DNA from 2 places in the Salinicoccus sp. CNSTN-B1 genome. Region 1 is predicted to be linked to the other one. Evidence: riboswitches for the same ligand, from Rfam matches in the RefSeq annotation. Region 1 holds a riboswitch; the other holds the start of a gene.

Evidence for each region. A riboswitch is a leader RNA that binds a small molecule or an ion and turns the genes downstream of it on or off. The one in region 1 is predicted to bind lysine.
Region 2: another riboswitch for lysine. It lies ahead of ACYF68_RS07325 (aspartate kinase); the one in region 1 lies ahead of ACYF68_RS12265 (Na+/H+ antiporter NhaC family protein).

The regions. Positions count from the first base shown of each region.
Region 1 covers NZ_JBTWMN010000004.1:2,077,694-2,088,514, reverse strand. Annotated here, with positions in the region: partial or broken gene ACYF68_RS12275 (sulfite exporter TauE/SafE family protein) at 1-553, shown strand, start outside; gene ACYF68_RS12270 (bifunctional metallophosphatase/5'-nucleotidase) at 564-1,733, shown strand; lysine riboswitch at 1,926-2,089, shown strand; gene ACYF68_RS12265 (Na+/H+ antiporter NhaC family protein) at 2,190-3,275, shown strand; gene ACYF68_RS12260 (Na+/H+ antiporter NhaC family protein) at 3,236-3,433, shown strand; gene ACYF68_RS12255 (Na+/H+ antiporter NhaC family protein) at 3,382-3,780, shown strand; gene ACYF68_RS12250 (YutD family protein) at 4,033-4,425, shown strand; gene ACYF68_RS12245 (DUF3055 domain-containing protein) at 4,491-4,757, opposite strand; gene ACYF68_RS12240 (DUF86 domain-containing protein) at 4,848-5,279, shown strand; gene ACYF68_RS12235 (TIGR01457 family HAD-type hydrolase) at 5,269-6,042, shown strand; gene ACYF68_RS12230 (2-hydroxyacid dehydrogenase) at 6,043-6,999, shown strand; gene ACYF68_RS12225 (biotin transporter BioY) at 7,108-7,647, shown strand; gene ACYF68_RS12220 (YuzD family protein) at 7,684-7,989, opposite strand; gene ACYF68_RS12215 (NifU family protein) at 8,087-8,329, shown strand; gene ACYF68_RS12210 (NAD(P)/FAD-dependent oxidoreductase) at 8,387-9,445, opposite strand; gene ACYF68_RS12205 (DUF1450 domain-containing protein) at 9,549-9,812, shown strand; gene ACYF68_RS12200 (HesB/IscA family protein) at 9,871-10,230, shown strand; gene ACYF68_RS12195 (NAD(P)/FAD-dependent oxidoreductase) at 10,355-10,821, shown strand, end outside.
Region 2 covers NZ_JBTWMN010000004.1:1,240,133-1,250,953, reverse strand. Annotated here, with positions in the region: gene ACYF68_RS07375 (acylphosphatase) at 1-163, opposite strand, end outside; gene ACYF68_RS07370 (DUF1033 family protein) at 281-571, shown strand; gene ACYF68_RS07365 (cold-shock protein) at 708-908, shown strand; partial or broken gene lysA (diaminopimelate decarboxylase) at 990-2,251, opposite strand; gene ACYF68_RS07355 (alanine racemase) at 2,229-3,317, opposite strand; partial or broken gene ACYF68_RS07350 (M20 metallopeptidase family protein) at 3,330-4,465, opposite strand; partial or broken gene dapD (2,3,4,5-tetrahydropyridine-2,6-dicarboxylate N-acetyltransferase) at 4,458-5,173, opposite strand; partial or broken gene dapB (4-hydroxy-tetrahydrodipicolinate reductase) at 5,175-5,902, opposite strand; partial or broken gene dapA (4-hydroxy-tetrahydrodipicolinate synthase) at 5,899-6,794, opposite strand; partial or broken gene ACYF68_RS07330 (aspartate-semialdehyde dehydrogenase) at 6,796-7,781, opposite strand; gene ACYF68_RS07325 (aspartate kinase) at 7,798-9,000, opposite strand; lysine riboswitch at 9,080-9,256, opposite strand; partial or broken gene ACYF68_RS07320 (ABC-F family ATP-binding cassette domain-containing protein) at 9,338-10,821, opposite strand, start outside.

The sequences.
Region 1 (10,821 bases):
GGGCCTTCATCGGCTCCTATGCGAGCCGTTTCTTCACAGTGGACAGCTTCAACTTATATTTTGGCATTTTCCTCATCTTCTTGAGCACCTTGCTTATCGTCAGGGACCGCATCAAGCCAATTTCAATTTTTCAGGATGAACGTTACATGGAGCCACATGTGGATAATATGGGGATGTGCACCATTATGGTTTCCCAGCTTATATCGCAATCATTTCAACTTTCATAGTAGGATTCTTCACTGGCCTTTTCGGTATCGGTGGAGGTGCCCTCATGACGCCGTTGATGCTTCTTGTTTTCCGTATGCCGGCAACAATCGCAATCGGGACCAGCATGATGATGGTGTTCTTCTCTGGAAGTGCGGCTGCATTCGGCCATATACTGCAGGGCAACGTCGATGTCTGGTATGCTGCCTTCATCGTACCTGCTGCCTTCATCGGCGCCAAAGTCGGGGTGATGGCGAATCGGCACTTCAACTCCGACTCGCTGGTCGTCGTCCTACGTACAGTACTGCTGCTGCTTGGTGTCTACATGATTCTAAAGACCATCCTATAGAGGTGATTCAATGGAATTGAAACTTTTCCATACTAATGATATACACAGCAACTTATATAATTATAAAAAGATCAGTGACTTTCTGATCAACAAAAAACAACAATATAAAGACCACATGGTCTACGTCGATCTTGGGGACCATACCGATCGGGCCCATCCATATACCGAAGCGACACTCGGCAAAGGCAACGTCGAGTTGCTGAATGAAGCGGGATGCGAGGTGGCGACGATCGGCAACAACGAAGGCATCACCTTGCAGAAAGAGGAGCTTAAGTCGCTCTATGATGATGCTACCTTCGATGTCATCTGTGCCAATTTGCGGGAAGTAGACAGTGACCACCCTTACTTCAAACCTTACGTCATCAAGGAAATCAAAGGTATAAAATTCGGTTTCATCGCGGCAACCGTTGAATTTACGCCCTTCTATAAGGCACTCGGGTGGGAAGTGTCCGAAGCGTTCGACTGGATCCTCCACGCTATCCGGGAAATCAATACTGAAGTCGACTGCATCATCATGATGAGCCATCTGGGCCGTTACGATGATGAATCCCTTGCAATGATGTTCCCTGAAATCGATGTGATATTGAGTTCCCACACCCACCACCACCTGGAAGAAGGGGAATGGGTCGGCGATACGCTGCTTGCAGCTGCCGGACGGTTCGGCGATTACGTCGGAGAAGTTACGCTCGATTTTGAAGGAGGCAAATTGGTGGATAAGCGGGCTCGTCTGTATAGCACTGATCTTCTGACGGGGACGGAAGATAAGTATTATGACAGGGGACGCCAATTGTTGTCGACAGTCGTCAAGCATGATGTGGCGCCTATAGAGAGGCGGCTCTATTCGACAGGAAGATTCATCTCCAGACTCGCCGAAATGCTGCGGATATTCACAGATAGTGATGTCGGCCTTCTGCATACAGGGTTGATCGCGAAGCCCTTTGCCGGCGGTGATCTGACCGAATACGATCTGCATAAAGTGCTGCCCCATGCCATTAATGCAGTACAGATCGAGTTGACTGGACGTGAGCTGAAGGAAGTGTTCAATCAGGCCGCCCAAAATGAATTCAAGGATGAAATAGTGCGGGGGCTTGGCTTCAGGGGGATATATTCGGCTGCTTCGTCATGGACAACATTGGATATGTACAATCTGAGCGGGAGTACTACATCAACGGTGAAGTAATACAGGACCGCAAGTCCTACAAGCTTGGAACATTGGATATGTATACGTTTGGCCGGATATTCCCCAATTCCGCTATTCCAAGAAAGTCTATAAGATGCCTGAATTCCTGAGGGACATCGTAAAGATGTATGCCGATAAACTGTAGTTGTAATATGATGTGTATGTGCTATAATGTCATGTACTAACTTAATAACCGAAAGTAGAGGTTGCAACGACCAATAGTACCGGAAAGGAGCAGACATGCTTTGATGTTCCGGGAAAGGGGAAGTTGCCGAAGAAACCGCCTGGTAGGGGGTATTCTGGGATCCGGCTCAATAGGCCGGGTACTATCATTACGATGATGCGCTACGTAATTGTGATGGACGTCACAGTGGCTGATTCTGTAATGCTGCTGTGGCGTCTTTTTCTTTATCATCGTAAAAATCACATTCACATTTTTAATTGGAGGTTAAAAATATGCAGAGCATATTGAATTGGGAGTACATATCGCTGATTCCCCCGTTACTTACATTGCTGCTGGTCTTGTTGACACGTAAGGTGGGCATCAGTCTGGGGGTAGGCATAATAACATCAGCACTTGTCGTGGCAGGTGCTGATGTGACCGGCACTTTAGGCGTCATATGGGAAGCTTTCTTGCTTATTTTCATAGACGGAGGCAGCATTAATACGTGGAACGCCTTCATCCTTATCTTCTTAAGCCTCCTCGGCATCATGACTGCCTTCATGAACATGTCCGGTGGTGCGAAAGCCTTCACGGCCTGGGCATTGACGAAGGTGAAATCCAGAAGAGGGGCGACATTTGCTACAGCGCTCCTTGGGATCATCGTCTTCATTGATGATTATTTTAGTGCATTGATCGTGGGGCAGGTGGCCAAACCGCTGACTGATAAATATCAGGTTTCACGTGCGAAATTGGCCTATTTCATCGACACGACAGCCTCTCCCGTTTCCGTTGTGTCACCGATCTCCAGTTGGGGAGCAGGCATAATGGGACTTGTGGCGCCCCTGATAGCTGCTGCCGGGATGGTCAGTGTCACGCCATTTGAAGCATTCATCTATATGATTCCGATGAATTTCTACGTCATCACGGCAATTGCGATGATGTTCATCGTCATCTTCATAAAGTTCGACATCGGTGCGATGAGAAAGCATGAAACCCGTGCAATACAGGATGGGGAGCTGTTCGGGAGTACACGTGAAGTGCCGGGTGAGACGGATGAAGACTTGCCGGTCTATGAGCAAGGGTCAGCCAAGGCGCTCATCGTACCGATATTGGGTCTTGCTGCGACAGTCATCATATTCATGTTCATAACAGGAGTAATCGCAGGCGGGTCATTTGATGTCTTCAGCATATTCGAGAATACGATGGTGACGCACTCTCTCGTCCTCGGGGGATCGTCGGCCTTGTGCTCAGCCTGTTCTATTATTTCAGGTACACAAGAAAAGATGAACATTTCGGCAAAACTGAAATTTGGCTGGGCATCAAAACAGGTTTCATGGCGATGTTCCCGGCTATTCTGGTCCTCACACTCGCTTGGATGATAGGGGATCTGATCGGTCAGATCGGTACAGGGGAATTGCTTGGCGGCATGGTTGAAAGTTCCAACCTGCCTACCAGTGTACTTCTGGCGGTTGTCTTCATTGTGGCATGTCTGATGGCATTGGCCACCGGTACAAGCTGGGGTTCTTTTGGATACTGATCCCGATCACCGGTGAGATCATGATCTCCCTGAATGAAACTGAACTGTTGCTGCCGAGCATCGCGGCTGTACTGGCGGGTGCCGTGTTCGGGGACCACTGTTCACCGATATCCGATTCGACCATACTGTCATCGACCGGTGCCGGGTGCAACCATATCGTCCATGTGCTCACCCAGCTGCCATATGCAATCGGTTCTGCATTGATTGCGACAGTGGGTTACCTGGTGCTCGGATTCACATCGAGTCTACTGCTGTCACTTGGAGTCATTGCAGTACTGTTGATACTGGTCGTTGCCGTATCGAAGTTGACCAATTCACCAATAGAAGAAAGAGGCTCTGAAGTCTAACGCATAAAATCCCCGCCTTCAGGCTGAAGGCGGGGATTCCATCAATCTGGTAAAATGTCCTAAAGCATCACATGAAGTCCCGCTTAATATGATAATATGAGTTTAATGCCTGAATTATAAGGGGGATGCACGGCTCTCTGAAAAGCGTGCAAGTATTGTCAGGCAGGACAAGTGGTGCGCTCCGTTTATCATATGGATGACCAGGGGGGCCGAGGCAAGCCGAAAGTGATGAAGTATTGAAGGGTGATTCAAATGATTACAATCGATCATATGCATTTTGAACTTATAGAAGATTACCGCGAAGCATTCGATGAGGCTCAATTCGAAGGGAAATACAGCGAGGTCCTGAACAAATACGACTATATAGTAGGGGATATCGGCTATGAGAAGTTGAGGTTGACCGGCTTTTATCGGGACAGTAAAAAGAAAGTTGAGCCTGATAAGAAATTCAGTGCCATTGAAGACTACATCAGTGAATACTGCAACTTCGGCTGCGCCTACTTCGTGCTCCGCAAAGTACCGAAGTCCGAACTGAAGGAACAGGTGGCGGAAGGGCAACAGGGAAATGATGTTGAGCCCGCAGACCCTGAAGAAAATGACACGGATAAAAAGACATTGGCAGGCCACCTGACGCCTGAGGAATGAGACGGACAACAAGAAAGCCTGCTTCCCTTAGGGGATAAGCAGGCTTTTTTAGGCAATGCAGGGATCTAGACGATGACTTCCGACAGGAAAGACTCGACTTCAGCCGCCTGATCGTCATCATAGTCGAGGATATGGGCGATATATCCCGGTTCCTCGAGGTCATCGCTGCCGATTATTCCAAACCGGCTGCTTTGGGTATTCAGTACAAGACTTTTGCCGAAATAGCGGCCTGTCTGGATAATGGCCAGGTCATAACGGCCATGCTCACCGACGAAACTGACATATCGCGTCTGGGTATCTTCTACATCATCATAAAGAAAGAAGTCGATCAAAGGGGTATCCTCCAGTTAAAGTTATTGGGATTATGCTATCATATTAATAAGGGTGTTACAAAATTATCGTGATTGGAAGTGGCTTGGAACATGTATTTTGTAGATAAGGATATACTGAACGAACGTCTCCTGTACGTAGAGGAATTGACTGGAACATTCGAGAAAGTAGAGGGGTTGGCGTTGGAACGCACGTGCCATATGCTGATCGAAGCGTCGGTCGATGTCGGTAATATGATCATTGACGCTTTTATATTGAGGGACCCAGGCAGTTACCAGGATGTCATGGATATAATGGAAAACGAAGGCGTGATCCCCAAAGAAGATAACGAACGTTTCCGTGCTACGTTCGAATGGCGAAGCGAGCTGACACGCAACTATACGCGGCTCAACCATGACCAGATGAAACGGGATTTCGCCAGCAATCTATCCGCATACAGTGATTTTAAGCAGAATGTCCTGAACTTCTTTGAAAACGAAGGACAGGCTGTTACAGCATTCAAGGGGGATGACAATGACGTATGAAGGCTATCTCATTGACCTGGATGGCACCATGTATAACGGTGGAACGGTCATAGAAGGTGCAATCGATTTTGTAGACAGGCTCAACAAAGCCTCGATCCCTTATGTGTTTTTGACCAATAATGCGACGAAGACACAGGAAGAGGCTGCCCAGAAGCTGATTGACATGGGGTTTGATATTCACCCCCGGACGCTATACACGTCAACCATGGCGACTGTCGATTATCTGAGTGCGGCCCACTCGGGTGCTGCGGTTTATGTTGTTGGCTCAGATAGCCTTAAATATTCACTGGAATCAGCTGGATTCAAAATCATCCAATCCGCAGATGAGCATGCCGATTACGTCGTCATGGGCCTGGATATAGACATCAACTACGAAAAGTTATCGGAAGCCGCCCTGCTGATCGCCGCAGGCGCAACATTCATATCCACAAATCCCGACCGCAAATTTCCAACGGAAAGAGGTCTTGTGCCCGGGAATGGCGCTTTGGCCGCTGCACTCACCAGTGCGACGGACGTAGAACCGGTCACTGTGGGCAAACCATCAGGAATTATACTGGAAGCGGCGATAAAAGCACTGGGGCTTCCAAAGGAGCGTGTGCTGCTCGTTGGAGACAATTATGATACAGACATCAAGACAGGACTAGAAGGCGGTGTGGACACGCTTCACGTGAACACGGGGGTGACTTCGAGCGAACAGGTCAGGCAACAGTCTCTACAACCGACCTTCATGATTGAAAATCTCAGGGAATGGAGTGTTGAATAGATGAAGAAGATTGTCATTACAAGAAGGATCAATCCGGCTATGGTCGACAAGCTGAAAAAGGACTTTGAAGTGGTCGTGTGGGACGAGGACAACACACCGATGCCGCGACAGAAGTTTTTGGAGGAGACGAAGGATGCCCATGGTGTCATGACCATGCTGAGCGATAAAGTCGATGAAGAAATGCTTGGCGGCGCACAGAATTTGAAGGTCGTCGCAAACTTGGCGGTCGGCTATGACAACATCGATCTCGAAGCTGCAAAGTCCCACGGTGTAATCATCACCAATACCCCTGATGTATTGACCGAGACGACGGCAGAGCTTGCCTTCACGTTGATGTTGACCTCGGCACGGCGCGTGCTGGAGGCGAACCGCGAGCTGATGGCGGGGGAGTGGTCGGGATGGAGCCCTTATCATATGGCAGGCACAGATGTCTTCGGCAAAACGGTTGGCATATTCGGGATGGGCTCGATCGGTGCTGCTTTTGCACGCCGTCTGAGTGGCTTCCGTACCAAGATCATCTACCATAACCGCAGCCGTTCGGAAGCAGCCGACGAATTGGGGGCTGAGCTGGTTTCTTTTGAAGAACTTATGGCAGAATCCGATTTCATCCTATGTGCAGCACCGCTCACCGAAGAAACAAAACATCGTTTCGATAAAGAGGCCTTCGATAAGATGAAGCGTAGCGCCTTCTTCATCAATATCGGCCGGGGCGCGCATGTAGTGGAGGAAGACTTGGCGCAGGCTGTCCGAAATGGTGATATCAAAGGCGCAGCATTGGACGTATTCGAAAATGAGCCGATCAGTGACGCCCATCCATTTACAGACATTCCGAACATGACACTCCTGCCCCACATCGGCAGCGCTTCAGTAGACACGAGGAACAACATGATGAACCTATGCGTCAACAATATCATGGAAGTGCTGAACGGCGGTAAACCGATCACTCCAGTAAGATAAAAAGCCTGTGGGCTTTTTATTTTGGGCATATCGTCAACCAATTTAAATTAAAGGGTGACAATTGTTCGGCGGAAGTGGTATCATATTCAGAAAGAAGAGGAGGGAATCATGTCTACAAAACATCTTGTCTATGTCGCAGTCTTCGCGTCACTCATCGCAATCGGTGCCCAAATCCGCATCCCACTGGGGCCGGTGCCCCTGACTTTCCAAGTTCCAATGGTCCTGCTCGGGGGGCTGCTGCTCGGCCCGAAATTAGGGGCTTTAAGCGCCTTCGTCTACATGCTCATGGGTCTCTTTGGCCTTCCGGTCTTCGCCGGTGGTGGAGGCATCGGCAGCATATTTTCGCCCACATTCGGCTTCATAGTGGGATACATACCCGCCGCTTGGTGTGCAGGGTTTGGCCGTGTCCATCAAGTAACCACCCTCAGAAGCGTCAGCTTTACATTTGCAGCCATCCTGATGATCTTTTTGAGTGGGTTATTGTATTTCATGTTCGCGATGAATATCTTTTTAGACACTCCGGTGAATGCAGCCGAAGCCTTCAAGTTGGCGGTCTTACCTTTCATCCTGAAAGATTTGGCAGTTGGGGCGGCGACGATTCTATTTGCGAAGGCATTAGTAAGTCGCGGATTGAATATTGCAATATAACAAAACAGGGTGCCGTTTCGGCACCCTGTTCTGGCATCATTTCTGTTCGATTGCCCGTTGGATCGGCTTCAATTGGACATGGCCATCCTGGATGATGTCATCATTGATTGTGACGAGTGGATAGAACAGCTCATCATCGTTTATCCGTTCTATGATGTCAGTATCATAATCCGAAAGATTTTCATCATGGTCCATATCTATATAATTGAAGTGGAGGTCATGATCTGGGTATTTGCGGTTCAGCACCGCCTGGAGCCATTCGTAGGTATCCCTCGACCCCGGCGCGTTCACACAGCTGGCACAGATGACATCGCAGCCATAGACGTTGATAGCATATTTCATTGAATAACATCCGCCTTTCTGATGATGGATTTTTCTTTCTAAATCCATTATAATACATATATAAGTTAATTGCGTAAGAAGAATAGGAGTGAATGGAATGACTACAGGACAAGATACAATGTACGAACGAGTAGATGAAGTACTGGATAAATTGCGTCCGTTTCTGCTGAGAGATGGTGGGGACTGCGAACTTGTGGATGTTGAGGATGGCATCGTCAAATTGCGCCTTCTGGGTGCATGCGGCACATGCCCAAGTTCCACAATCACACTCAAGGCAGGCATCGAGCGTGCTCTCCTTGAAGAAGTTCCAGGATTTGTAGAAGTAGAACAAGTCTTTTAAAATAACAACAGCCCCTGCACTCGCGGGGGCTGTTGTTTCATTTAGCTGTTCATGAGTCTAGACCCCGAGCTTATACATCCACAGCACACCGCTTTTCAGCATGCGGGCAATACGTCCGGTGACGGTCCTTTCCCTGAGGTAGGCAAAGCCTTCTTTTGAACCGAGCGAGCCGAGGATTCCCTGCATTTTGATATCGGGCATTTCCTTTGGCAACGGCTTGCCCTTGACGACTGCCTCGATGATTTCGGCAATCTGCTCTGCCTGGCCTTCGGCCACTTGAGCCGAAGGTGCGTGCTTGAGTGCTGCCGAGTCTCCCACGACATACGCTTCTTCAAAACCTGGTATCTGGTGATACTGGTTCAATACCACACGTCCACCGGCACCGAACTCTACAGGAAGGTTGCGCACGACTTCAACAGGCTGAACCCCTGCAGTCCATATCGACATGTCGAGGGCATGGGAGTCGTCATTGTTGTAGACTGTATCGGCTGCCACTTCAACGATGTTGGAATTCGGGATGACTTCGACATCATTATCGTCAAACCATCTTTTGACGTACGCACTGAGACGTTCAGGATACATCGGCAAGATTCGGTCTCCCCGATCGAAAAGCCGGATTTTGAGGTCTTCACGTGCTTCACGGAGTTCGCTTGCTATCTCGATGCCGCTTAGGCCGGCACCGATGATGCCGACTTTCGAGCCGGGCTCGAGATCACCGATCTTCTCGTAGGTGGCACGGGATTGCCTGAGGCTTTGGATGCTGTATGTATGTTCAGCAGCCCCCGGCACCCCGTGGTATTTATCTTCACAGCCAAGGCCGATGACGAGCATGTCATAATGGATCGTCTCCCTTTCAAGGGTCACAGCCTTCTTTTCGAGATCGATGCCGGTTATTGTATCAAAGAGCACATTGACGTTCTTGTCGTCAGGAAAGTCCATTCGGACTTTGGTCTCGCTCTTAGTGCCCGCTGCGAGCGCATAGTATTCGGTCTTCATCCCGTGGAAGGGATTCACATCCACCAATGTGATGGTATATCCGGAAGGGAGCTTAGGCGCTATACGCTGGATGAAGCGCATATTTCCGTAACCGCCCCCAAGACAAACGATATTCTTCATAGTCAGTACCGCCTTGTTTTTAAATTCTAGTATATCCATTATAATAGTTAAGTATATAAACTACAATGAATGGAACTAATATATAGTGGAAAGAAGGATAATAATGTTCACTCTCGTCGAATTCTGCTCATCCAATATGCTGAAGGGCACTGAAGACATCTACCAAAAACTCGATGAAGATCCAGGCATAGACGTGCTCGACTACGGTTGCCTCAACAATTGCGGTTTGTGCAGTAAGGCGTTCTTCGTCTTGGTTGATGGCGAGATAGTCAGTGCAATGACGGCAGATAAGTTGCTTGAGAAGATATATAAACGCATAGAGAAGAACAATGAAAAGTTGGAAAAGGAATTTGATGATTTGAGTTGATCGCCCCAGTGCTTTATAATCAATAGTATAATATAATAAAAATTAAAGAGGTGACGGTATGTCTCATATAACATTGACTGAAAGTGCAGCCTACGAAGTGAAGGATATGCTCGAGCAGAACGATATGGAAGACGGATACCTCAGATTCAAAGTGCAAGGTGGCGGCTGTACAGGCTTGACCTATGGCATGGGCGCCGAAACCGAGCAGACCGATAAAGATGAAGTATACGAATTCTATGGCGTGAAAGTGCTTGTGGACAAATATGATATCCCAGTAATCGACGGGACGGTAATAGACTTCAAACAGTCGTTGATGGGTGGCGGCTTCACGATTGAAAATCCAAATGCCACGCTGTCTTGCGGATGCGGTTCCTCCTTCCGTACCAGCGAAGTTGCAGGCGAACCGGGAGATTGTTAGAATCTGCACTGAATCACTTGAAATATGTGAAAGAAATCGCTAATATTATATAAGAATAATATTAGCGATTTTAGTTGTGGCAATGTTTATCGGAATAAATAACGAGAGAAAAGGTGACGTTACAATGAGTTTTGAAAGAAAGAAGATTCTTGTGTTGGGTGCAGGCTATGCAGGATTGCAGATGGTTTCAAACTTGCAGAAGAAGCTATCCTTCCAAGATGCCGACATTACGCTGATCAACAAGAATGAATATCACTATGAATCTACTTGGCTACACGAGACGGCTGCTGGCACCATGGAGTGGCAGGACGGCGTCTACCCTATAAATAAGGTGATCGATGCCCAGAAAGTGGTTTTCGTACCTGCTGAAGTGACTGCCATCAATAAAGATGAACAGACCGTTGAAACGACACACGGTAATTTCGATTATGATATCCTCGTGGTCGCACTTGGTTTCGAAAGTGAAACATTCGGCATCGAGGGCATGGCAGACCATGCACATTCCATCGTCAATCCTCAGACTGCGGTCAAGGCCTACCGCGAGATAGAAGAAAACATCGCCAACTATAAGCGTTCCAATGACCCGAAGGA
Region 2 (10,821 bases), 840 kb from region 1:
TTTCATCAGTAAACTCATCAAGATCATCTTTTTTACCGGATGCATAGATTTCCACGTAATCTCTTACATTTGCTGCATATCCGGTTACGCCAAATCGATCGGCGATTCTTTTTGCAGAATACCTGAACCCGACTCCTTGGACTTTTCCAATAACAATAATCATTCTTGTCTCCATTTTATAACACCTCTTATTAATATATTATAAGTTTTTTAGCTTGATAATGCGAATTATACGCGTATATAATACATTTATTAAGGTTACCGAATTGGGGTTTTTAAAATGTACGAAGTTGTCATACTAAAGGCGGATTACGAAGGTTGGTGGCTTTTTGAAGGCTGGCAGGAAGAAATAGTGGACCGATATACGTATGATACAGAGGAAGAAATGGGAAATGGATATACAGATATTATTCTAGGTATGAAGAAGCGCTTCAACTCATATAAGATCGGCAAGTATGATATGTATGCCTTTTTCAATGGTTGTGAATTGGAATACTGTGAAGACTGCGATGAAGACCTTCAAATCTTCTATACTCCAATCATGATCAAGGATAATGAAGTAGTCAAATAGGATACTCAGAATATTCTTATGATACAAAAAATATATTAGCATATTGGTTTGCAAAATAAGTCAAAATAGAGTATAATCAATATATCAATAGTCATATGATATTTACTATTGAATATCGTTTTTGGAGGATTTATTAATGAAACAAGGTACAGTAAAATGGTTCAATGCAGAAAAAGGTTTTGGCTTCATCGAGATTGAAGGCGAGAATGACGTATTCGTACACTTCTCTGCAATCAACCAAGAAGGCTACAAATCACTTGAAGAAGGTCAATCAGTAGAATTCGAAGTAGTTGAAGGCGACCGCGGCCCACAAGCTGCTAACGTTATTAAACTATAATATAAATCAATTTATTTTAAATGGATTTGTATCATCTAAACCCCAAGGCTTTTGCCTTGGGGTTTTTAAATATTAATATATTCAAGTAACATCATTCTCTATCAATTGGGCGAGTGTCTGCCTTTTTATGATTTCACGCATTCCCTCATCCGAAATGAACACCACTGCCGGTTTTCTCATCTGATTATAATTGGAAGCCATTGAATAATGATAGGCTCCTGTAGATTTGACTACAAGCAAATCTCCACGCGTGATATTTTCAGGCAGAGCGATGTCTTTACTGATCACATCTCCTGATTCGCAGAGTTTCCCGACGATATGTGATCTTATTTCTTTTCCTTCCCTTTTTTTGACTGGAAGTACTGTATACTCAGCGCCATATAGTGCTGTACGCAGATGGTCACTCATCCCCCATCTATGGAAACATACCGGGAGACACCTGGTATTTCTTTGACCACACCTGTTTCGTATAGAGTGGCTCCCGCTTCTGCAACAATTGAACGCCCAGGTTCTATCATGATGTGGGGCAAGGGCATACTATACTGATGGCACAGGTTTTTCAATTTGGCGAGAATGGCTTCAAACGCTTCCTCAATCGGAAATCTGTCATCTTTTTCCGTGTACCGGATGCCGTATCCGCCCCCCATATTCAGTACCTCAATTTGAATGTCAGTTTCTTTCAACCATCTCAACACCATTTCCATGGCATCGATAAACGGCTGTATTTCAGTCAATTGGGAGCCAAGATGATAATGTAGACCTTTAAATTCAAGATTGCGGCTATGCTTGATCTCTTTTATAGCCTCTAAGGCAGAGCCATTGGAAATCGATAAGCCGAACTTGCTGTCTGCCTGCCCAGTCTGTATATATGAATGGGTGTCAACGTCAACCCCTGGATTTACCCTCAACAATACTTGGACTGGGTGCTGAGCAATATCATCTATAAGTGCCACCTCGTCAAGGGCATCCACCACAAATAGCCCGACTCCTGCTGAAAGTGCATACTCAATCTCTTCTTGAGTCTTGTTGTTGCCATGAAAGTGTATATCTTCCGCTGGCATTCCACCGGCAAGGGCTGTATAAAGTTCACCTGCCGAGACGACATCCATCTTCATGTTCTCTTCCCGCAGAAGACGCACCAACTGGATAGAAGTAAATGCTTTAGAAGCATATGAAATAGAATATCCAATTTCATCCTTCTGGAGGGCATCGTGATATCTTCGGCAATTCTCCCGTATCTTATCTTCATCATAAATAAATAAGGGGGTACCATATTTATCAGCAACCTCCGATAGAGGATGACCTTTGATCTGAAGCTCATTATCTACATACTCTAACATCATTTAAAATCACCTTTTTTAGAGAATTATAGTTCAGTGCACCGAGCTGTTCTGAATTGGCACCGACGCCTAAATTGGTATATTCATCTATCCTCATACCGTTGCTGTATAGGACCACCTCATCACCGACTTCAACAATATCATCCACTTCGACTATCATATGGCTCATCATCAATGCTTTTATCGGAAATCTCCTAGTGCCTATCATACAATCAAAGTCAGCGCGTTTCCTCAGAATTCCGTCGCCGTAGCCGATATCTACAATTGCGATATGTACATCATCCTTCGCCTCATAAACACCCCCATAACCACACTTCTGTCCTTTTGTAAGCCTCCTTATCTGAATGATTGGTGCTTTCAATGAAAGGCTCTGTACATAGTCATCAGCAGACAAAAGGGAGTAGGGGCGGGATCCATAGAGTGCAATGCCTAACCTGAGATGGGTGTGGCCTGTAAAAAGGCCGTCACGTGCATAGCTGGCACTATTTTGTGCATGAATATATTTGAAATTATGGCCGGTTGAACTGACTTCTGAAAGTACGTCCATCCATAATGAACGTTCCAGTTCATAATCATCCATTTCCATTTCATCTGCATAGCCGAAATGCGTCCAGATACCTTGGATGTCGATTCCTGGTTCCTGATCACTGAAATATGCATCCCGAATCACTTCTTTTATGTCTTCTGCATTTTCAAATCCTGAACGGTTGAATAGACCGGCATATTCTAGGTGGACCTTTACCCCTGACAACCTGTCCTTGTTATCATAATAATATTGCAGGGAGGGGAGCGTGATGTGGATATCTTTCTCCATAGCTACCTCAATTTCCTGCACGGGATTCATCAGGAACACCATTGCTTCTTCAGACAACTCCCTGATGGTAAGTGCTTCATCCATCGAGGTCGTCGCAAATGCCTTTATGCCCGCTTCAAGGAAAGATTCAACTGTAAATTGAAGACCGTGGTTATAAGCATTATTCTTAACGACCGCTATCACATCATTACCGCCTGTCGCTTGCCTGGCTGTCTTTATGAACTGTTTTTGATCTATCGTAACAACACCGCCCATATGGTCACCACCTTAAAGAGTATCGTTCAGAAGGGTCATATAATAATCTGCTACTGTCGTCAATATTTTTTCATCGAAGTCAAAAAGAGAAGTATGGAGACTATTTGTAAACCCTCTATCCTTGTTTCGACAGCCGAAGAACACAAAGTAGCAGGGTGCCAACGCTCTGTAGAAACTGAAATCTTCGCCAAACAAATATGGTTTTTCATTATCGACGACATTTAAATCCAATAGAGATAATGCGCCTTCGACTTGCGGGCGTAATTTGTTTGAATTGATGACTGGTGGATACCCTTCATTGAAAATTACTTCCACTTCTGCGCCAAAAAGATCGCGTGCAGAATTAGCCAATTTCTTCATGCGTAATTTAATATTTTCAAGATCTTCTGCTTCGTAGGTTCTTATCGTCCCTTCAAGATAGCCTGTTGAAGCCACAGTATTGATTGCTTCGCCTGCTTTCAGATTCCCGATATGGATGATGTTCCGATTGAGTCCATTCAGATGGAAATGCTGAAGTTGGGTGAGCTGGCTGGAGATGCTGAGGAGTGTTTCAATGGCCGATACACCCTCATGCTTTGCAGCGACATGGGCAGAAGAACCTTTTATATAAAAACGGAATTCAGTCGCACTGGCTGTGATTTCCTCATCCCGGACCACCACCGTCCCTTCGTCTTCCTCAGGCATCATATGAATCCCAAATATCGCCTCAACGTCTCCTGGGTGCCACACATCAAGCAATTGTCTGGCTCCTGCTCCAGTCTCCTCAGAAGGTTGGAAGATACAGATTACATTATGCTTCAAGCTGCCTTTATCCGATAAGGTTTTACAGCGTTCGATAAAAAGCATCATGGCAGCAGTGTGGCCGTCATGACCACACGCATGCATCCTCCCATCGTTCCTGCTGCGGTAATCAACATCATTCTCTTCCTGGATGGGGAGACCATCTATATCCGCCCTAAACGCGAATGTCCGATCCGAATTCCCCTTACATAGGCGACCACCCCTGTCTTAAGTGGCTGTTCGAACGTGATATCCAAGCTGTTCAAAAACGCAGTTATATATTCAGTCGTCCTGTGTTCTTCAAGGGATAGTTCCGGGAATTGATGGAGCTTACGCCTATATGACCTGACTGCTTCCAATTCAGTCATTGAGTTTCCTCAGAGCTGAGACGATTTCCCTTTTTGAACCCTCCACATCTTCTGCCTGTTTAATGACTTTAGCAGGCGTGCCGGCCACAACTGCACCTTCGGGAACATCATCAGTGACGATCGCACCGGCTGCCACGATCGCACCTTTCCCAACCCTGACACCTTCTAATATGACCGCGTTGGCACCAATCAGGACTTCATCCTCTATGACGACGGGCGATGCGCTCGGTGGTTCTATGACACCTGCAAGTACGGCGCCTGCGCCTACATGTACATTTCTGCCTGTGTAGGCACGGCCTCCCAGAGTAGCATTCATATCGATCATGGTGCCTTCACCCACAACGGCACCTATATTTATGGTGGCACCCATCATCACTACTGCACCATCTTCAATTACAGCATTTTCACGAATGAAGGCGCCAGGTTCGATACGTGCATTCGTTTCGGACAAGTCCTTCAAAGGAATGGCTGAATTCCTTCTATCCATCTCAATTTCAATGTCATTGATGCTGTCTGAATGCGTTTCCTCAAACACTTTCCAATCTGCAAGGTCAGTGAATATCGTTTTTGAGGCATCACTTCCGAACACTTTGAACGAATCGGGAATTCCACACCTTCGAAATGACCATTTACATATACTTTTACAGGTGTCGTTTTATGCGCATCGCTTATATATTGTATGATTTCCTCTGCTGAAAAATTCCTCATTTTATCTCTCCTCGAATAGGTTGTTATAGTCGTAGAATCCTTTTGGACGATGTACCAATTCTGCCGCTGCTTTTAGAGCCCCATTTGAAAATATTTCTTTGGACTGTGCCTGATGGGTGATTTCTATCACTTCATCATCTTTCGCAAAGATGACATCATGTGTGCCGACGATCGAACCACCACGGATGGCGCTCACGCCAATCTCATCACTGCTCCTTTTTTCGTTAGTGTTCGACCGGTCATATACGGGATAACTGCCACAACGATGGTCGAGGGCGGTATCGAGAAGTTTGACAAGCGTACCGCTTGGGGCATCTACTTTTTTATTGTGATGCCGCTCAACCATCTCCAGATCGAATTCCTCCAGCAGTCCGAGTGCCTTTTCCAGAAGGGTGTTCATGACATGGACTCCGTAGCTCATATTTGCACTGAAGAATATTGGTGCTTCACGGCTTTTATCTTTCAGTTTTGAAATGATTGCTTCCTTTTCTCCGGTAGTCGCCACCACAAGGGGAGTGGTCACTTCATTTTCCAGGAGGCGTAATATTAGAGCGGGGTGGGAAAAATCAATCGCCACGTCTGCTTGGGCGTCATCTATATTTTGAAAACTGGGGTAGGGGGAGTGGTTATCGCCATTTACTATGACCCGGCCACTTCATGCCCTTCTTCTTCTGCCAGACGTGCCGTAATTTTGTTCATGGTGCCGTAGCCGACCAGCAGTATCCTCATAGGACGATGCCCTCCTTATAGTTCTTCAACGTCCGTAATGCACGCTCCAGTGCTGCGCCTTCCAAAGGGACCAGGGGCAACCTGAATTCATTCAATCCAAAACCGAGAGCGCTTGTCATCGCCTTGATCGGCATCGGGTTGACATCCATCTGTGCTGCTTCGATTAAAGGCATCAGCTGTTGAAACTTCGCCTCAGAGTCCGGCTTGTGCTCTTTAATCGATTCGTATATATCCTGCATTTCACCCGGGATGACATTTCCTACCACTGAAATCAGACCTTTGCCGCCAATCGAACAAAATTGATGCATGTTGTCATCATTACCGCTGTAGAGACTAAAGTTTTCGTCCCAGTCAACTCGAGTAGCTGCTTTGTATATTCCAAGTTGCCGGTTGCGTCCTTCAGGGCGATGATGTTGGGATGCTTACTGAGTGCGTAAACCGTCTCTGCTTCAATGGTCATGGCAGTACGGGACGGCACATTGTAGAGGACCACCGGAAGGCGAGTAGAATCTGCTACCTTGATAAAATGTTGGTAGAGTCCCTTCTGATTCGTCTTATTGTAGTAGGGGGTGATCAACATGATACCGTCCGCCCCTGCGTTTTCTGCGAATTTGGACATTTCCACGGTGGATTGTGTCGCGTTTGTCCCTGTGCCTGCAATGACGGGGATTCTACCAGCCACCTTGGTCACTGCCGCTTCAATCAGCAGCTTGGCCTCTTTCATGGATAGGGTCGGGGATTCCCCCGTAGTACCGTTTACTATGATCGCTTGGGCGTTATTCTTGATCAAGTATTCTATATGATCGGAAAATGCCTCAAGATCTATCTCATCACTGCTGAATGGGGTTGTAATCGCAACTCCGACTCCTTCAAAAATCAAACGACTATCCATATCATCCACGCTCCATTTCCATCATCATTTTTAAAATCTGTACCGAGTTCTGCGCGGCTCCCTTTAGAAGGTTGTCTGCTGTACACCATATATGGAATGTATTATCCAACGATTCATCTTTACGTATCCTGCCGACGAACACTTGCGATTTGCCGGTGCTTGCCAGCGGAGTAGGGTACTGGTTGCTGCTCGGATCATCAATTATGCTGATGTAGGGCAATCCTTTGAACGCTTCCCTGATATCTTCGACAGTCGCCTGAGCCTCAAGTGTGACGTTAATCTGGACGCTGTGGCTGTTTGAAACAGGGACCCTCACACATGTAGCAGTTACAGGAAGTTCAGGCTGGCCTAATATCTTACGTGTTTCTGAAATCATCTTATGTTCTTCCTTTGTATAGCCATCTTCCATAAAGACGTCGATATGGGGAGGACATTATCATGGATCGGGTGGGGATAAGTGGTTGGGGACGCACCTTTTGCACCTTCTTCCAAATCACGCAGACCACCACTTCCGGAACCGGACACTGCCTGATAGGTGGTGTAGTCGACTCTGCTTAAACCGAACTTTTCCTTCAACGGGGCGAGCACAACCACGGACTGGATTGTGGAACAGTTCGGGTTTGCTATTATCCTGCGCTTCAGTTTAGGCGAATTGATTTCCGGCACTATAAGATCAACGTCCTCACACATCCGCCAATGGCTGGAGTTGTCTATTATGATGGCGCCATTCTCTTCAAACACTGGCGCATAATGCTCACTTGTCGTCCCTCCTGCACTCATAATGACATAATCAAATTTTTCATCCGCTGATTCCTCAGTCAATGCTTGGACTGTGTACAACTTATTATGGACTTCGATTTGTCTACCTGCGGAACGCGGAGAAGAGAACAACATGAGTTCTTCCGGTTCTATTTCATACCTCTCGAACATTTCAATCATCTTATCTCCAACGACGCCTGTCGCCCCCACAATTGCAACCTTAACCATCTAAAAACCTCCAAAATTATATATTGAATTTTTCGGCGAGCACTTCGACTGCCTGAGTCTCGTTCTTCTTGTCGATCACATAGGAAATGCTGATTTCCGAAGTGGTCGTCTGATAAAAAGGTATACCCGATTGATGCAATGCGATAAATGCCTTGGAAGCAACACCTGTCATATCCCGCATGCCCGAACCGATGATTGAAACTTTAGCCCGATCCGTTCTGACCTCCGTCACGATTTCCCCATGCATCTCTTCAATCGACTCAAGTATTTCATGAAGCTGGAGGGAATCAGTCCCCTTTACCGTAAATGAAAGTTGAAAGCCTCCACTGTTGATGACTTGCGATATCATATCGATATTGACTTCATGACTATCAAATTGATTGAACAGATCGAATATAAGCGTAGAGTCCTGCTGCGGCTCGTATAGGGTGACATGCATCATGCTGCTGTCTAGGGCGATGCCTGTCACCGCCTTACGTTCAATGATCTCTGTCTCCTGCATAATCCATGTTCCTTTCTTTTCTGATGATGTCTGCCCCAGATAGAGGGGGATGGAATGGTTTTTGGCAATCTCTATGCAGCGTGTTTCAAGAACGCCTGCACCAAGTGCACTCATCTCCATCATCTCATCGTAGTTGATTTCATAGATTCTGCCTGCTGCACTGTAGAGTCGGGGGTCTGTTGCATAGAGGCCCTCTACATCCGTATATATCTCACAAGGTATATTGCATCGTGCAGCCAAGGCGACTGCTGTAGTGTCCGAACCCCCGCGTCCCAGCGTTGTTATTTCTCCATCGCCGTTAATGCCTTGGAATCCTGCTATTACAACAACATCATATAATGCCAGGCTAGATTCTATGGCCTCCTGATCGATGCTCGCAATCCGGCTCTTCATATGGCCGCCAAACGTCTTTATTCCTGCCTGATAGCCAGTCATCGCTTTAGTGCGCACCCCTAGATTTTCAAGGATGATCGACAGGTAGGAGATGGTCTGCTGCTCGCCCGTCGTCAAAAGAAGCGCGACGTGATCTTCTTTTGGAGTAGAGGAGAGGGTGTTGATGTTTGTCAACAACTCATCCGTCGTGCTTCCCATGGCACTTACCACCACTATCAGTTTTTCTCCAGATTGTACCCTTTCCTGCAATTGTTCTGCTACGCTTCTGATCTTATCGAAACCACCAACTGATGAACCACCGAACTTCAAAACTTTAGCGTCCATATGTCCTCCTGTCACTGGGAGCACACACCAGAAATAATAAAAACAAGTCTGGCAGAATGCCAGACTTGTCTTATCCATATACAAGTGATGCACTCCATTATTAAAAAATAATGACAGACCCGTAGCTCTTAACCTCCGGATCCAATAGCAGACTGCTGCAACAGTATACTATTTCGGCATCGCACCCTTTCACCAGCTTAAAGTTCGCAGACTTCAACAAGTGGCTACTCATGATTGATGCGCCTCATCCAAACATATTTGATTTGTAGATATGATTATACATAGACAGCCCATATAAGTAAACTGTTTTTTTGTATTTTTTAAAATTATCTCTCAATTAAGATTTTATGAGACCTTTATCTTTCAAGTATTCCTCATAGCTTGATTCTTTGACGATTGCACCTTTGTCCTGCAGGTCAATCACTTTATTGGTGATGGTATTAATGAATTCGAAGTCATGTGAAGTAAATATAATAGAACCTTTGAAATCTTTCAATCCATCATTCACAGCTGTAATGCTTTCAAGATCCAAGTGGTTTGTCGGTTCGTCAAGAAGGACCACGTTGGCTTTCGATAACATCATCTTAGAGAGCATGGCACGAACTTTTTCTCCCCTGAAAGGACATCGGCTTTCTTCTTAGCTTCTTCACCACTGAAAAGCATACGGCCCAAAAATCCACGGAGGAAAGTTTCTGTCTGCTCCTCTGGAGGTGCATATTGACGCAACCAGTCCACCAAGTTTGTATTCACGCCTTCAAAATAAGCTGAATTGTCTTTTGGCATATAGCTTTGACTTGTTGTAACGCCCCATCTCACTTCTCCTTCATCAGGTGTGATTTCACCAGCCAATATGCGGAGGAAAGTAGTACGGGCAATTTCGGATGAACCGATTAAAACCGCTTTATCATAAGGGTCGAGCGTCAGGTTGACGTCATCCAACACCTTGACGCCATCGATGCTGTGGCTAAGCCCTTTAATGTAGAGGAGGTCATTGCCGATTTCACGTTCTGGTGTAAACTTGACGAATGGATATTTTCTTGATGATGGCTTGATGTCATCCAATTCGATTTTTTCCAAGGTCTTCTTACGGCTTGTCGCCTGCTTGGACTTGGAGGCGTTGGCACTGAAACGTGCAACGAAATCTTTCAATTCTTTGATTTTCTCTTCTTTTTCTTATTCTGGTCCTGTGCCATTTGCTGGGCGAGTTGACTGGACTGGTACCAGAAATTATAGTTGCCCACATAAAGCTCGATCTTACCAAAGTCAAGATCCGCAATATGGGTACATACATTATTAAGGAATCGACGGTCGTGGGAAACCACGATAACAGTATTATCGAAATTGATGAGGAACTCCTCAAGCCACTGGATCGCTTCTATATCGAGGCCGTTGGTCGGCTCATCGAGAAGTAGGACATCCGGGTCGCCGAACAGGCTTTGGGCCAGCAGGACCTTCACTTTCTGATTGTTTTCGAGCTCGGACATATTCTTATCGACCAAGTCAGATTTTATACCCAGTCCATGTAGCAGGCTTTCAGCATCAGCTTCAGCTGTCCATCCGCCCATCTCACCATATTCACCTTCAAGCTCAGCTGCACGTATGCCATCTTCATCAGAAAAGTCCGGTTTCATGTAGATTTCGTTCTTTTCATTCATTATCTCCCAAAGTTTCGAGTGTCCCATCATGACGACATCTAATACACGCTGATCTTCATAACCGAAATGGTCCTGTTTCAATACAGCGAGACGCTCGTCTTTCCCCAGGCTCACATGACCAGTCTGAGCTTCTATTTCTCCTGAGAGGATCTTCAGGAATGTTGAT